2 regions of the Pseudomonas sp. Marseille-QA0332 genome follow, and region 2 is predicted to be linked to the other one. Evidence: riboswitches for the same ligand, from Rfam matches in the RefSeq annotation. Region 2 holds a riboswitch; the other holds the start of a gene.
The links. Region 2 has a riboswitch for cobalamin ahead of cobW (cobalamin biosynthesis protein CobW). Riboswitches for the same ligand answer to the same signal wherever they lie in the genome.
Positions count from the first base shown of each region.

Region 1: another riboswitch for cobalamin. It lies ahead of cobO (cob(I)yrinic acid a,c-diamide adenosyltransferase); the one in region 2 lies ahead of cobW (cobalamin biosynthesis protein CobW).

Region 1 covers NZ_CM143106.1:1,133-9,000, forward strand. Annotated here, with positions in the region: gene ACY8GK_RS00010 (C40 family peptidase) at 1-337, shown strand, start outside; gene ACY8GK_RS00015 (C40 family peptidase) at 474-1,013, shown strand; cobalamin riboswitch at 1,148-1,365, shown strand; gene cobO (cob(I)yrinic acid a,c-diamide adenosyltransferase) at 1,509-2,120, shown strand; gene ACY8GK_RS00025 (cobyrinate a,c-diamide synthase) at 2,117-3,412, shown strand; gene bluB (5,6-dimethylbenzimidazole synthase) at 3,409-4,059, shown strand; gene cbiB (adenosylcobinamide-phosphate synthase CbiB) at 4,056-4,964, shown strand; gene cobD (threonine-phosphate decarboxylase CobD) at 4,957-5,949, shown strand; gene ACY8GK_RS00045 (cobyric acid synthase) at 5,946-7,400, shown strand; gene cobU (bifunctional adenosylcobinamide kinase/adenosylcobinamide-phosphate guanylyltransferase) at 7,402-7,868, shown strand, end outside.
Region 2 covers NZ_CM143106.1:985,530-993,397, reverse strand. Annotated here, with positions in the region: gene cobN (cobaltochelatase subunit CobN) at 1-3,000, opposite strand, end outside; gene cobW (cobalamin biosynthesis protein CobW) at 3,004-4,071, opposite strand; cobalamin riboswitch at 4,168-4,366, opposite strand; cobalamin riboswitch at 4,482-4,696, shown strand; gene ACY8GK_RS04845 (cobalamin biosynthesis protein) at 4,931-5,362, shown strand; gene cobM (precorrin-4 C(11)-methyltransferase) at 5,390-6,139, shown strand; gene ACY8GK_RS04835 (response regulator transcription factor) at 6,589-7,203, shown strand; gene ACY8GK_RS04830 (transporter substrate-binding domain-containing protein) at 7,210-7,868, shown strand, end outside.

The DNA of each region.
Region 1 (7,868 bases), 980 kb from region 2:
GTCGGGCTTCGACTGCAGCGGTTTCATCGGCTACCTGTTCCGCGAAGAGGCCGGCATGGACCTGCCGCGCTCGACCCGCGAAATGATCAAGGTCGACGCCCCCAAGGTTTCGCGCAACAAGCTCAAGCCAGGTGACCTGCTGTTCTTCAGCACCAATGGCCGTGGACGCGTGAGTCATGCCGGCATCTACCTGGGCGACAACCGGTTCATTCACTCCAGCAGCCGTCGCAGCGGTGGCGTACGCATCGACAGCCTGGGCGATCGCTACTGGAGCAAGACCTTCATCGAGGCCAAGCGCGCCCTGGCCATGGCGCCGACCAACCTCGCACGCAACTGACGACAAAGGTCATGGTCCAACCACGGCGGCGGTGCTGAAAAGCTCGCCGCTGTGCGTATTTACAGAAAGCGTCTAATCTAATTTCTCAACTCTTTTCGGCTATTGCCCGAACGGCTCAGACAGGAAGCTCTGAATCATGGCGATGTTGGCGCGCTTCGCATTCCTTTCCCTGGCAGCCTTGCTGGCTGCCTGCTCCAGCCAGGCACCGGCCCCCGCGCCGGCCCCCATGCCCAAGCCCCAGGCCGTCCATGCCGCGCCGTCGTTCTCACCCGTGGCCGAGGACGTGCTGTTCCGGGCGATCGGCCTGGTCGGCACGCCTTATCGCTGGGGCGGCAACACACCCGACTCCGGATTCGATTGCAGCGGCCTGATCGGCTATGTCTACCGGGACGCCGCCGGCATCAGCTTGCCGCGCTCGACCCGCGAGATGATCGGCATGCGCGCGCCTACCATCGACATGGGTGCCCTGCAATCGGGTGATCTGGTGTTCTTCGCCACCAACGGCGGCTCGCAGGTCAGCCATGCCGGTATCTACGTCGGCGAAGGACGTTTCGTTCACGCGCCGCGTACCGGCGGGACGGTACGACTGGACTACCTGTCCAACAGTTATTGGCAGAAGGCCTACCTGCAGGCCAAGCGGATCATTCCATCCGGCCATCTGGCCCAGAATCCCTGATCCGCAAGCCGCAAGCCGATCGTGTCGAGCTCGCTCCGGCGCCGGTCTTGAAGATGGAGTCGCTGGCCAAGGCGACTCGGTCTGCTTCGACTTGCCGCTCGCCGTCCATTGACGCTCCGCCAGCAACCCTCTAACCTTCGCCGCGTGTTTCAGGTGCCCTGCGAGCCGCCGCTCGGCAGGGTGAAACTGGGAAGCCGGTGGACGCTCTTGCAGCGTGAGTCCGGCGCTGCCCCCGCAACGGTAAGCGAATCGAGCTCGCGCACGGCCACTGGGCATCGCCCCGGGAAGGCGCGTGAGCCTGGGCCAACACCCCTTCGCAAGCCCGGAGACCGGCCTGTCACTGCCAACGGCATCACGGAGGGTGATGTGCGGAGCCCTGCGACGCTGGTCGCAGCCCCTGCGCGTTCTCCATGAGCCAGCCATTCATCTGTCGCCTCCTGGTACTGCTCGCCTGTCTTGGCCGGTCGGTGTGGCGGCAGCCTGCGGAGAACTTCGATGAGCGAATCCACCGACCGTGACCAACGTCACCTGGCGCGCATGCAGCGCAAGAAGGCGGTGATCGACGAGCGTATCGCCAACGCCCCGAACCAGTGCGGCCTGCTGCTGGTGCTGACCGGCAACGGCAAGGGCAAGAGCAGCTCGGCGTTCGGCATGCTCGCCCGCGCCATGGGGCATGGCATGCGCTGCGGCGTGGTGCAGTTCATCAAAGGTCGCCAAAGCACTGGCGAAGAGCTGTTCTTTCGGCGTTTCGCGCCAGAGGTGCGCTACCACGTGATGGGCGAGGGCTTCACCTGGGAAACCCAGGACCGCCAACGCGATATCGCCGCGGCCGAGGCTGCCTGGGCCGTGTCGCGGCAAATGCTGCAGGATCCGTCGATCCAGTTCGTCGTGCTCGACGAGCTGAACATCGCGCTCAAGCATGGCTATCTCGACCTCGATCAGGTGCTGGGCGACCTGCAGGCGCGGCCGCCCATGCAGCATGTGATCGTCACCGGTCGCGGCGCCAAGCCGCAGCTGATCGAACTGGCCGATACGGTCACCGAGATGGGCATGGTCAAGCATGCCTTCCAGGCCGGTATCGGTGCGCAGAAAGGCATCGAACTGTGAGCCGGACGCGACACTGCCCGGCGGTATTGATTGCCGCGCCTGCCTCCGGGCAGGGCAAGACCACCGTGACCGCCGCCCTGGCCCGCCTGCACCGCAACCTCGGGCGCAAGGTCAGGGTGTTCAAGTGCGGGCCGGACTTTCTCGACCCGATGATCCTGGAGCGCGCCAGTGGCGCGCCGGTGCGCCAGCTGGACTTGTGGATGGTGGGCGCCGAGCAAAGCCGCAAGCTCCTGTGGCAGGCCGCCGCCGAGGCCGACCTGATCCTCATCGAAGGGGTCATGGGCCTGTTCGACGGCACCCCCTCGAGCGCCGATCTGGCACGTCATTTCGGCGTTCCGGTACTGGCCGTCATCGATGGCACGGCCATGGCCCAGACCTTCGGTGCGCTGGCCCTGGGCCTGGCACGCTACCAGGCCGACCTGCCGTTCGCCGGGGTCCTGGCCAACCGGGTCGGCAGCCTGCGCCATGCCCAGTTGCTCGAAGGCAGCCTGACCGAGGGCTTGCGCTGGTACGGCGGCCTATCACGCGAGCGCGGCATCGAACTGCCCAGTCGCCACCTCGGATTGGTGCAGGCCAGCGAGCTGAACGACCTGGATGCACGGCTCGACGCCGCCGCCGATGCCCTTGGCGCCAGCTGCGATGCGACGTTGCCGCCTGCGGTGGCGTTCCAGGCGCCGCTAGCGCACACGCCCGTGCCAGCCCTGGCCGGCGTGCGCATCGGGATCGCTCGGGACGAGGCCTTCGCCTTTCTCTATGGCGCCAATCTCGACCTGCTGCGCGAGCTGGGCGCCGAGCTGGTGTTCTTCTCGCCGCTGCATGATCGGCAACTGCCGAGGGTCGACAGCCTTTACCTGCCTGGCGGCTATCCGGAGCTGCATCACCAGGCGCTGGCCGCCAACGTGCCGATGCTCGAGGCGATCCGCGACCACCATGCCCAGAACAAACCTTTGCTGGCCGAATGCGGGGGCATGCTCTACCTGCTCGACGGGCTCACCGATGTGGCCGGCGAGCGCGCCGGGCTGCTTGGCTTGCTGCCTGGCGAGGCCGTGATGCAGAAGCGCCTCGCCGCCCTGGCCCTGCAAGCGGTCGAACTGCAGGAAGGCACCTTGCGCGGGCATACCTACCACCATTCGCTGACCGAGACCCCGTTGCAACCTGTCGCCCGCGGCCAGAGTCCCAACGGTGGACGGGGCGCCGAGGCGGTCTACCGGCTTGGCCGGCTGGTCGCTTCCTACGTGCATTTCTACTTCCCTTCCAATCCGGACGCGACGGCGGCGCTGTTGCGACCATGAACGACCAGGCTTTCAGTGCTGCCGAGCGGGCAGCGGTGTACCGAGCCATCGGCGAGCGCCGGGACATGCGTCACTTCCGCAGCGGGCAGGTGCCACCGGAGCTGCTGGCGCGCCTGCTGGCCGCGGCGCACCAGGCGCCCAGCGTCGGGCTGATGCAGCCCTGGCGTTTCATCCGGATCAGCGACGCGGCACTGCGCGCCAGGATCCAGGCCCAGGTTGAAGAAGAGCGCATACGTACTGCCCAGGCCCTGGGCGAGCGCTCCGAGCAGTTCATGAAACTCAAGGTCGAAGGCATCGCCGAGTGCGCCGAAGTGCTGGTCGCGGCCCTGATGGACAAGCGCGAGGCGCATGTCTTCGGGCGCCGAACCCTGCCCGAGATGGACCTGGCTTCGCTGGCCTGTGCCATCCAGAATCTCTGGCTGGCAGCGCGCGCCGAAGGCTTGGGGATGGGCTGGGTCTCGCTGTTCGATCCGCAGGCGCTCGGCCAGTTGCTGGGCATGCCGAGCGGGGCCAAGCCGGTGGCGATACTCTGCCTGGGGCCGGTCGAGGCTTTCTACCCGGCGCCGATGCTGGTGCTGGAGAACTGGGCCGAGGAGCGTGCGCTCGAGACCCTGGTGTATGAAAACCAGTGGGGGAGCCAGCCATGAGCATCGCCTTGCTGGTCGTGATGGGCGTGGCCCTGGACGCCTTGCTTGGCGAGCCGCGCCGGCATCATCCACTGGTGGCGTTCGGACGGCTGGCCAGTCGCCTGGAAAAACGCCTCAATGCTGGCGGGCGCGGCTGGCGTAGCCACGGTGTCACGGCCTGGTTTATCGCCGTGGTGCCGCTGACCCTGGTCGTGCTGATCCTTTCCTGGCTGCCGGGCATCGGCTGGCTGGTCGATGCGCTGGCGCTGTACTGCGCCCTGGGCATGCGCAGCCTGGGCGAGCATGTGCTGCCGGTGGCCCAGGCGCTACGCCAGGGCGACCTGGCGCAGGCGCGCCAGCGGGTCGGCTACCTGGTCAGCCGCGAGACCGCGGAACTGGACGAGCCGGCGGTGGCGCGGGCGGCGACCGAGTCGGTGCTGGAAAACGGCAGCGACGCGGTGTTCGCCGCCCTGTTCTGGTTCGTCGTCGCCGGGGCGCCCGGCGTGGTGCTGTATCGCCTGAGCAATACCCTCGATGCCATGTGGGGCTATCGCAACGAACGCTTCGAGCGCTTCGGCTGGGCCGCTGCGCGCATCGACGATGTGCTCAATTTCCTGCCGGCGCGGCTGGTGGCGCTGACTTACGCACTGCTCGGCAAGACGCGCCTGGCGCTGGCCTGCTGGCGTCGCCAGGCGCCCTTGTGGGACAGCCCCAATGCCGGACCAGTGATGGCAGCGGGGGCGGGAGCCCTGGGCGTCGAGCTGGGCGGCCCGGCGATCTACCATGGCCAGCTCCACGAGCGCGCGCGCCTGGGCCAGGGGCCGGTGGCCGATGCCGGGTCGATCGAGCGTGGCTGGAACCTGGTGCGCCGTGGCGTCTGGCTATGGCTGTTGCTGATCTGCCTGGGGAGTCATCTGTTTGATTGAGCATGGTGGACGCCTGCTCGGCGCGGTGCGCCAGTACGGCATCGAGCGCGAGCGCTGGATCGACCTGTCCAGCGGCCTGGCGCCCTGGCCTTACCCGATCCCGCCGATCCCGCCGGACGCCTGGGCACGCCTGCCGGAAACCGAGGATGGCCTGGAGCAGGCCGCCCGCGACTACTATCGAGCGCATCAGGTGCTGGCACTGGCCGGTTCCCAGGCCGCCATCCAGGCGCTGCCATACTTGCGTGCGCGCAGCCGTGTCGGCGTGTTGTCGCCTTGCTATGCCGAGCATCCGCATGCCTGGCGAGAAGCCGGGCATGCGCTGCTGGAGCTGCGCGATGGGCAGGTCGACGCCGAGCTGGACAACCTCGATGTGCTGCTGCTGGTCAACCCCAACAACCCGACCGGCCGGCGCGTGCCACGCGAGCGGCTGCTCGACTGGCATGCCCGGCTGGCCGCCCGTGGCGGCTGGCTGCTGGTCGATGAAGCGTTCATGGACAGCACGCCCGAGCAGAGCGTGGCGGGCCAGGCCGACCGGCCCGGGCTGATCGTGTTGCGCTCGTTCGGCAAGTTCTTCGGCTTGGCCGGCGTGCGCCTGGGCTTCGTCGTCGCCGAGCAGGCCTTGCTGGCCCGTCTGGCCGAGCGCCTCGGGCCTTGGACCGTCAGCGGGCCGGCACGCATCGTCGGCCAGGCGTGCCTGGCCGATGTCGCGCGCCATCGGCTCCAGGCCCAGCGCTGCGCCGAGGCGAGCCGGCGGCTGGCCGCGCTGCTTGGCGACAGCGGGTTGCCGCCGACGGGAAGCTGCGATCTGTTCCAGTACATCGCCACGCCCCTGGCCGCACCCTTGCATGAGCACCTGGCCCGTTGCGGCATCCTGGTGCGCCTGTTCGTCGAGCCGGCGGCGGTGCGCCTGGGCCTGCCCGCCGAGCCCGCGCACTGGCAGCGCCTGCGCCAAGCCCTGGAAGCCTTCGACAAGGAATCGACATGACCACCTTGATGGTGCAAGGCACCACCTCCGACGCCGGCAAGAGCACGCTGGTGACTGCTCTGTGCCGCTGGCTGCTGCGCCAGGGTGTCGGTGTGGTGCCGTTCAAGCCGCAGAACATGGCGCTCAACAGCGCCGTGACCGCCGACGGCGGCGAGATCGGTCGGGCCCAGGCGGTACAGGCCCAGGCCTGCCGCCTGGCGCCACACACCGACATGAACCCGGTGCTGCTCAAGCCCAACAGCGATACCGGTGCCCAGGTGATCGTCCACGGCCGGGCGGTGACCAGCATGAACGCGGTCGCCTACCACGACTACAAGGCCATCGCCATGCAGGCGGTGCTGGCCTCGCACCAGCGCTTGAGCCAGGCCTACCCGGTGGTCATGGTCGAAGGCGCCGGCTCGCCCGCCGAGATCAATCTGCGTGCTGGCGACATTGCCAACATGGGCTTTGCCGAAGCCGTCGACTGCCCGGTGATCCTGGTGGCCGACATCAACCGCGGCGGGGTCTTCGCCCATCTGGTCGGGACCCTCGAGCTGCTCTCGCCCAGCGAGCAGGCACGGGTGCATGGCTTCGTCATCAATCGCTTCCGCGGCGACATCGCCTTGCTGCAGCCGGGCCTGGACTGGCTCGAACAGCGTACCGGCAAGCCGGTGCTCGGCGTGCTGCCCTACGTCACCGACCTGCACCTGGAGGCCGAAGATGCCATCGACGCGCGCCAGGCCGTCAAGCATGGCCCATTGCTCAAGGTGATCGTCCCGGTCCTGCCACGCATCAGCAACCACACCGACTTCGACCCGTTGCGCCTGCACCCGCAGGTGGATCTGCAATTCATCGGGCCAGGCCAGCCGATCCCGGCCGCCGACCTGATCATCCTGCCTGGCTCCAAGAGCGTGCGCGCCGACCTGGCACAGTTGCGCGCGCGCGGCTGGGAGCAGGCCATTGCTCGCCACCTGCGCTATGGCGGCAAGCTGATCGGTATCTGTGGCGGGCTGCAGATGCTGGGCCTTCAGGTGCATGATCCGCTGGGGCTGGAAGGGCCGGCCGGCTCTAGTCCGGGGCTGGGCCTGCTGGACTACGCCACCGTGCTCGAGGCGCACAAGCAGCTACGCAATGTCAGCGGTACCCTGGCGCTGGACCAGGTGCCGATCGCCGGCTACGAGATCCATGCCGGCGTCACCAGCGGCCCGGCGTTGTACCGACCGGCGGTGCGGCTGGCCGATGGGCGCTGCGATGGCGCCATCAGCGCCGACGGCCAAGTCCTGGCGACCTACCTGCACGGGCTGTTCGAAGACAGTCGCTCGTGCGCGGCACTGCTGCGCTGGGCCGGGCTCGAAGCGGTACAGCGCGTGGATTACCAGGCCATGCGCGAGCGCGACATCGAGCGTCTGGCCGACCTGGTCGAACGTCACATGGATACCACACGCCTGCGCGCGCTTTGCGGAGTAGCCTGACATGCGCACCTTGATCCTCGGCGGCGCCCGCTCCGGCAAGAGCCGCATGGCCGAACGGTTGGCCAGCGACAGCGGCCAGGCGGTGACCTACATCGCCACCAGCGAACCGCTCGATGGCGAAATGAACGCACGCGTGCAGTTGCATCGCGACCGGCGCCCGGCCGAGTGGGGCCTGATCGAGGAACCGCTGGCCCTGGCCGACATCCTTCAGGCCGAAGCTGGCCAGGGGCGTTGCCTGCTGGTGGACTGCCTGACCCTGTGGCTGACCAACCTCCTGATGCTCGATGACGACCGGCGCCTGGCTGCCGAGCGTGACGCCTTGCTCGGTTGCCTGGAGCGTTTGCCGGGCACGCTGATTCTGGTCAGCAACGAAACCGGCCTTGGCGTGGTCCCGCTGGGCGAACTGACCCGACGCTACGTCGATCAGGCCGGCTGGCTGCACCAGGCCGTGGCCGAGCGCTGCCAGCG
Region 2 (7,868 bases):
GCGCTCATGACGAACCTTGGCCGCGAGCGGGTTGAGGTCTGCCGGCTCGTCCAAGGCCGCCACGGCCTGCACCGCGGCATCGAACAGGCGAATCAGGTTGCCGAAGGCATCGCGGAAGAACCCCGAAACCCGCAGGGTCACGTCAACCCGTGGCCGATCGAGCAAGCCCAACGGCAGGATCTCGAAGTCATCGACCCGCTGGCTGCCATTGGCCCACACCGGCCGCACGCCCATCAGTGCCAGGGCCTGGGCGATATCGTCGCCACCGGTGCGCATGGTGGCCGTGCCCCAGACGGACAGGCCGAGCTGGCGCAGGTGATCGCCATGCTCCTGCAGGTGTCGCTCGAGGATCAGGTTGGCCGAGGCGAAACCCAGACGCCATGCCGTGGTGGTCGGCAGATTGCGTACATCGACCGTATAGAAGTTGCGACCGGTCGGCAGCACGTCCAGCCGCCCGCGACTGGGTGCGCCGCTCGGCCCGGCGGGTACGAAACGCCCGGCGAGAGCCGCCAGCAGACCGCCCATCTCGGTTGCGCCACAGGCGTCCAGGGTCGGCGCCAAGTCCTCGACCAGTGCCTGCAGCACATCGACCACTGGCTGCCATGCTGGCGCGACCGGCAACTGCAGCCGCCCTGCGAGCGCCTGTCGGATCAACTCCAGGGCCAGGCGCTCGAGACGCTCGCGGGTATCGCCGCAGGTGCGCCATGGGTCCACGCCCTGCTCGAGCAGCAGCGCCGCGCGCGCGCCTTCCCAAGGCTGGCCAAGGTCGCAGTCCAGCGGGTCGAAGCCAGGCGCCAGCACCTGGCCCAGGCTGCGGATCAGACTGGCGTTGCCGCCCCGGCCATCGCCGCGCGGTACCCGCAACAGGGCCAGCAGCGTATCGTCGCGCAAGCGTCCTTGCGGCGACTGGCCGAATACGTGCAAACCATCACGAATCTGCGACTCCTTCAGGTCGCACAGATAGGTATCGAGCCTTGGCAGCCAGACAGCGGCATCGTCGAGCTGGTCTTCGAGCTGCAGCTCGCGGTCGATGTGGTTGGCCTTGACCAGCGTGAGAATCTCGCGCTGCAACTCACGCGCCCGCCGCGGATCGAGCAGCTGGGCCTCGTAGTACTCGTCGGCCAGTCGTTCCAGCTCGCGCAGCGGGCCGTAGGTCTCGGCGCGGGTCAGCGGCGGCATCAGGTGGTCGATGATCACCGCCTGGGTCCGGCGCTTGGCCTGGGCCCCTTCACCGGGATCGTTGACGATGAAGGGGTAGACGTTGGGCAGCGGCCCGAGCAGGACATCCGGCCAGCACTGCGCCGACAGGCCGACGCCCTTGCCCGGCAGCCACTCGAGGTTGCCGTGCTTGCCGACATGGACCACGGCATCGGCGCCATAGGCGTGGCGCAGCCAGAAATGGAAGGCCAGGTAGCCATGCGGCGGCACCAGGTCCGGGTCATGGTAGACGGCACTGGGATCGATCTGGTAGCCCCGTGCCGGCTGAATGCCGACGAAAGTCAGCCCAAAGCGCAGTCCGGCCACCATCAGCCGCCCATCGCGGCACATCGGATCCTGCTCCGGCGCGCCCCAGCGCTCGAGCACGGCACGCTGGTTGGCCTGTGGCAACTGGGCGAAGGCCTGGGCATAGTCGGCCAAGGCCAGGCTCTGCCCGCACGGGCGCAGGTCCAGGTGTTCGAGGTCGTTGGTCACCCCGCCGAGCAGCGCGTGGACCAAGGCAGTGCCACTGTCCGGCAGGCCGGCCACTGGGTAGCCTTCGGCCTGCAGCGCCTGGAGGATGTTCAGCGCAGCGGCGGGCGTATCGAGCCCGACGCCGTTGCCGATGCGTCCATCACGGGTCGGATAGTTGGCCAGCACCAGGGCGATACGCTTCTGCTCGTTGGGCAGGCGCGCCAGTTCGACCCAGCGGCGGGCCAGCTCGGCGACGAAATCCATGCGCTCGGCATGGGCGCGGTAGCACACCACGTCCGACTGGCTGCGCTCACTGCGCCAGGCCAGGTCCTTGAAGCTGACCGGCCGGGCGATGATCCGTCCGTCGAGCTCCGGCAGGGCGATGTGCATGGCCAGGTCACGCGCGCCCAGGCCCTGTTCGCTGGCTTCCCAGGCAAGCTGGTTGTCCTGGGCACAGATCGCCTGCAACACCGGGATGTCCCGGCGCAGCGGTCGCAGGCTCGGACGCTCGGGGCTGGACAGGGCGAACCCGGTGGTATTGATCAGCACCTCGGCGCCGACCTCGTCCAGCCAGTCCTCGACCTGCGCCAGACAGGCCGCTTCCTTGAGGCTCGCCACCGCGATCGGCAAGGGGTTGAGGCCGGCAGCCTGGAGACGCTCGCAGAAACGGTCGATGAACGCGGTGTTGGCCGCCTGGAGATGGGAACGATAGAACAGGATCGGCGCCACGGGCTGTCGTCGATGCCACTGGCCATACCAGTCCTGCAGCCCGGCACGGCCTTCGACCGGGTGATACACCACGGTGCGCGGCAATGCCTGCGGCTCTTCCCACGGGTAGGTGCGCTGCAACCAGAGGCTGGCCAGGCAGCGGTACAGGTTCAGCGCATTGCCCTTGCCGCCTTGGCGCAGGTAATGCCACAGTCGCTCGGCCTCGGCGCCACGGACCGTGCCCAGGTCGGTGAGCTCCGGGTCAGGCCGGTCGTCGCCGGGCACCATGATCAGCTCGACCCCTCGACTGGCCAGTTCCACCAGTCGTTCGACGCCATAGCGCCAGTAGCCGACACCACCGTGCAGCGAGACCAGGATCAGCTTGGCGTGTTGCAGGACCTGATCGACGTAGAGATCGACCGAGGCATGGTTTTGCACCTGCATCGGATTGGCCAGGCGCAGGCTCGGATAATCGTCCGGCAGCCGTTCGGCGGTTTCGGCCAACAGCGCCAGGTGCGAGTCGCCGCTGCACAGGATCACCAGGTCCGCCGGTGTCTGGCCGAGATCGGCAATGCTGTCATCCGGCACGAAGCCGCCGGGCTGGGTCCGCAGCAGGTGCATCGATCAGGCCTCCAGGGCCTGGCGCAGGCGCGCCTCGAGCAGCGTCGCATCGAGTGCCTGGCCGATCAGCACCAGGCGTGTGACACGTGGCTCGTCCGGCCCCCAGGCACGGTCGAAGTGCTTGTCGAAACGTGTCCCCACGCCCTGGATCAACAGGCGCATGGGTTTGCCGGGAATGGCCGCGAAGCCCTTGGCGCGCAGGATGCCGAACTCCACCACCAGGCCCGACAAGGCGTCGAGCAGACGACGCTCGTCGGCTGGCGGAAGGTCGATGGAGATCGAGTCGAAAGCGTCGTGGTCATGCGCGTCATGGCTTTCGTCATCGTGGTGGCTGTCATGATGGGTACGCCGCGCGTCGATGTGCACCTCGGACTCGGCGCCCACCCCCAGCAGTACCTCCAGCGGCAGTCGGCCACTACTGGCCTCGATCACCTTGACCGCCGGCGGCAGTTCCTCGAGCACTTCGGCACGGACCTTGGCCAGGCCCTCGGCGTCGATCAGGTCCGCCTTGTTCAGCACCACCAGGTCGGCGCTCGCCAGCTGGTCGGCGAACAGCTCGTGCAGTGGCGACTCGTGATCCAGGTTCGGATCGAGCTTGCGCTGGGCATCGACCTGCTCGGGATAGGCCGCGAAGGTGCCGGCGGCCACGGCAGGACTGTCGACCACCGTGATCACCGCGTCGACCGTACAGGCATTGCGGATTTCCGGCCACTGGAACGCCTGGACCAGCGGCTTGGGCAAGGCCAGGCCGCTGGTCTCGATGAGGATATGGTCGAGATCGTCACGCCGGGCAACCAGCTCGCGCATGACTGGGAAGAACTCCTCCTGCACGGTGCAGCACAGGCAACCATTGGCCAGCTCGTAGACGCGCCCGCTGGCCTCCTCCTCGGTGCAGCCGATGCTGCACTGCTTGAGGATCTCGCCGTCGATGCCCAGCTCGCCGAATTCGTTGACGATCACGGCGATCCGCCGTCCCTGGGCGTTATCCAGCATATGCCGCAGCAGCGTGGTCTTGCCCGAGCCGAGAAAGCCGGTGACGATGGTGACGGGAAGCTTGGCCAGTGTTTTCATGTCGATGCCCTTGGCAGGATGGCGGGCATGCGGGACGACAGGCCCTGGCGCCATGAGGCCGGGCTGGCTCGTCACCGGGTCACCCCGCCCGGTTGAAGTCGCGAACGTGTCGAGGCAGGTCTCCTGGCTTGCACCTACCAGCCCTGGCCGGTCGGACCAGGCCTTCCCGCGCTTGCGTGCAGTGGCCCGGAGGGTCCTGTTGCGGTGACTACAGTTGCGGGGGCAGCCGCGGCTTCTACCGCGTTCCCGTCTTAGCTCCGACGCAGGTCGGAGAACCTCGAAGCGGCAAGGCTACGCAGTGCCCGGCGAGCGGTCAACTTCGAGCGACCCTCGCGCTGCGATCGGCGCGTCCGGCGCTCGCTCGGCGTCGGTGTCCGACTACCGATTGACGGCGCCCCGGGCGCGTGGTCTGCTACGCCATCGCGTCAAGCGGCCCTGCCAAGGGTGAAACGGGAAACCGGTGCGTCACGCGCCCCTGCGGGCCGGACGCCGCCGGTGCTGCCCCGCAACGGTCAGCGAGCGAAACGTCAAGGCCACCGTGTCCTGCCGACACGCGAAGGCGACGTTTCCAGGAGCGATGCTCCTGCTCGCCAGCCCGCAGATCGGCCTGACGCCCCTGGGCTTTGTACGAAAAGTCGCCGAGCGGCGATCAGGCAAGGCGAAAACAGGCGAGCAAGCGGAGCTTACTGTTGTAAATGAACATTCCGAGCCTGTTTTCAACGTAGCCTGATCGTCGCGTAGGCACTTTCGTATAAAGCCTGGAAAACCCGCGCTGGGCAGGCGCTCGCTTCGGCCTGGAGCATTGGCCCGGCCATGCCGCGCCTGCTCGTCATCCGCCACCCAGCAGAGGAAAGCGTTCATGCCCACCGCCGAGACGGCCTGGCCAGGAATCAGGCTGTTCGCCGGATTCGGTTGCCGCCGAGGCTGCCCGGCCGATCTTCTGATCGACCTGCTGCGATCGACCCTCGAGGCGCATGCGCTGCCACTGCGGGCGCTCGAAGGCCTGGCCAGCATCGACCTGAAGATCGGCGAGCCGGGGTTGCTGATGCTGGCCGCACGCCTGGACATACCGTTCGAATGTTTCGGCAGCTTGCACCTGGCCGCTTTCGAAGCCTCCCTGAGCCATCGCTCCAGCGCTGCCTGGCGGCACACGGGCTGCTGGGGCATCGCTGAAAGCGCAGCGCTGGCCGTGGCCACGCGCGCATGCGGCTCGGCCCAATTGCTGGTGCCGCGCCAGAGCGCTGGCCAAGCGACGCTGGCATTGGCCTGCAATGCCCCTTTTGCCAGATAATGGCCGCTTTGCCTGCAAGGACTTTTCATGACGGTCTACTTCATCGGTGCCGGCCCCGGCGACCCCGAACTGATCACGGTCAAGGGGCAGCGGCTCATTCGTCGCTGCCCGGTGATCATCTATGCCGGTTCGCTGGTTCCAGCCCAGGTGCTCGAGGGGCACCAGGCCAGCACGCTGATCAACAGCGCCGAACTGCACCTGGAGCAGATCGTCGAGGCGATGCGCGATGCCCACGCCCAAGGCCTGGACGTGGCGCGGGTACACAGCGGCGACCCGAGCCTGTATGGGGCCATCGGCGAGCAGATCCGGCATCTGCGAACACTGGGAATCGACTACCAGATCATTCCTGGCGTCACCGCGACAGCTGCCAGCGCCGCCCTGCTCGGCTGCGAACTGACCCTACCCGACATCGCCCAGACGGTGATCCTCACGCGCTATGGCGACAGCTCGCCAATGCCCGAAGGCGAGGCCCTGGCAGACCTGGCCAGACATCGCAGCACGCTGGCCATCCACCTGGGCGTGCGGCATCTCGAGCGCATCGTTGCCGAGCTGCTGCCGTTCTACGGGCGTGACTGTCCTGTCGCGGTGGTGCATCGGGCAACCTGGCCAGACCAGGACTGGGCCAGGGGCACGCTGGCGGACATCATCGAACAGGTACGCGCCAAGGGATTTCGGCGCACCGCGCTGATTCTGGTCGGCCACGTCCTGGGGGACGCGCCCTTTTCCGAATCCGCCTTGTACCGCGCCGGACATGCCCATCTCTACCGGCCCGGCTAGGTTTTTCCGCACTCGCCGGATGCCCTGTCACAGTGTTCGTGCGGGAAGTCGCCGAGCGGCGCCCAGGCAAGGCGAAACCAGGCAGGACGACGCGCTCACGCTTGGTAGACGAGCATTCGAGCCTGCTTGCAACATGGTGTGATCGCCGTTCAGACACTTTCCCGCACAGCCCAGGCCGCGGCCTCTATGGCCGCATGGCGCCGACCTGGCGCAGAGCCCCCGGCCAGCCTCGGCGTTCCTGGTGGCCTCTGCCCGGCGCGGTAACGATCTCGGCCGGCGAATAATTTGTAGGATTTTTCTACAAAACCGCCCTTCTTTTTCAACATTTCTATGCTAGCCATTATCAATACCGCGGATTCGACGTATCGTGCGCCGCACTGTAAGCAGTTACTGACAGATAGTTTCCTGGATAACTCGGGAAACGGATGAATTTCCGACAGGAGTTTCTCATGACAACTGTGCTGGTGGTGGACGACCACCCCACCGTGCGCCTGGCGGTACGCATGCTGCTCGAGCGCGAACGCTTCATCATCGTCGGAGAGGCCTGCGACGGCAGCGAAGCCGTGACCATGGCCCGCACGTTGAAGCCTGACGTGGTGATCCTCGACATCGCGCTGCCCAAGCTCGAAGGCATGGAAGTGATCAAGCGCCTCAAGCAGATGGAACCGCCGCCACGCATCATGGTGCTGACCGGTCAACCGGCCGACCTGTACGTGCGCCGCTGCCTGGATGCCGGCATCGCGGCGTTCGTCAACAAGGACGAAGACCTCGATGCGGTAGTGTTCGCGTTCAAGGCGCTGCTCAAGGGCTATTCGACCTTTCCGCAGATGTCGGTCAACAGCAATACCTTGGAAAGCGAGAACGACCGACTGGCCAGCCTTTCCAACCGCGAGGTGGAGGTCTTGCGCCGGCTCGCACGCGGCGAGAACAACAAGCACATCGGTGAGCGCATGAACCTCAGCGCCAAGACCATCAGCACCTACCGAGGCAGGATCATGGACAAGCTCAAGACCGAATCGCTGGTGGAAATGGTCGACCTGGCCAAGCGCAACCAGGTGACCTAAGCCTCCATGCGAGCCCTCGCGCTGCTCCTGCTGTTGAGCCAGCTCGCATGCTGGCCGGCCCTGGCGCTGGACTTCGAACCCCGTCACTTGCTGGGCCGCTCGCTCAGCATCGTCCGGCCCCTGGACCTGCCACCGGAGGACCGGCAATGGCTCGCCCAGCGCAAGGTGCTGGTATTGGGCAGCTCACGCCCCGACTATCCACCGTTCGACATCAATATCAGCCGCCAGGACTACGAAGGCATCAGCGCCGACTACGCTGGCCTGGTCAGCCAGTTGCTCGGCATCCCCATCGAGGTACGACGCTTCGCCGATCGCGGCCAAGCCATCGCGGCGCTGCACGCCGGGCAAATCGACCTGCTCGGCAGCTCCAATGCGTTCGAGGCCGCCGACGCCCAGCTGATGCTCAGCCAACCCTATGCCGACGACTTGCCCGTGCTGGTCACACTGCCTGATCGATCGCTGGGCACTGCCCATGACCTGGCCGGCCTGCGCCTGGCCATGGTCGACCACTACCTGCCTCACGATCGAGTCCGCGCGCTGTACCCCAATGCCACGCTGATGCCGCTGAGTTCGACACTGGCGGGGTTGTCGGCCGTGCTGCTGGGCCAGGCCGATGCCTACCTGGGCGATGCGATCAGCAGCGACTACCTGATCGCCAAGAGCTA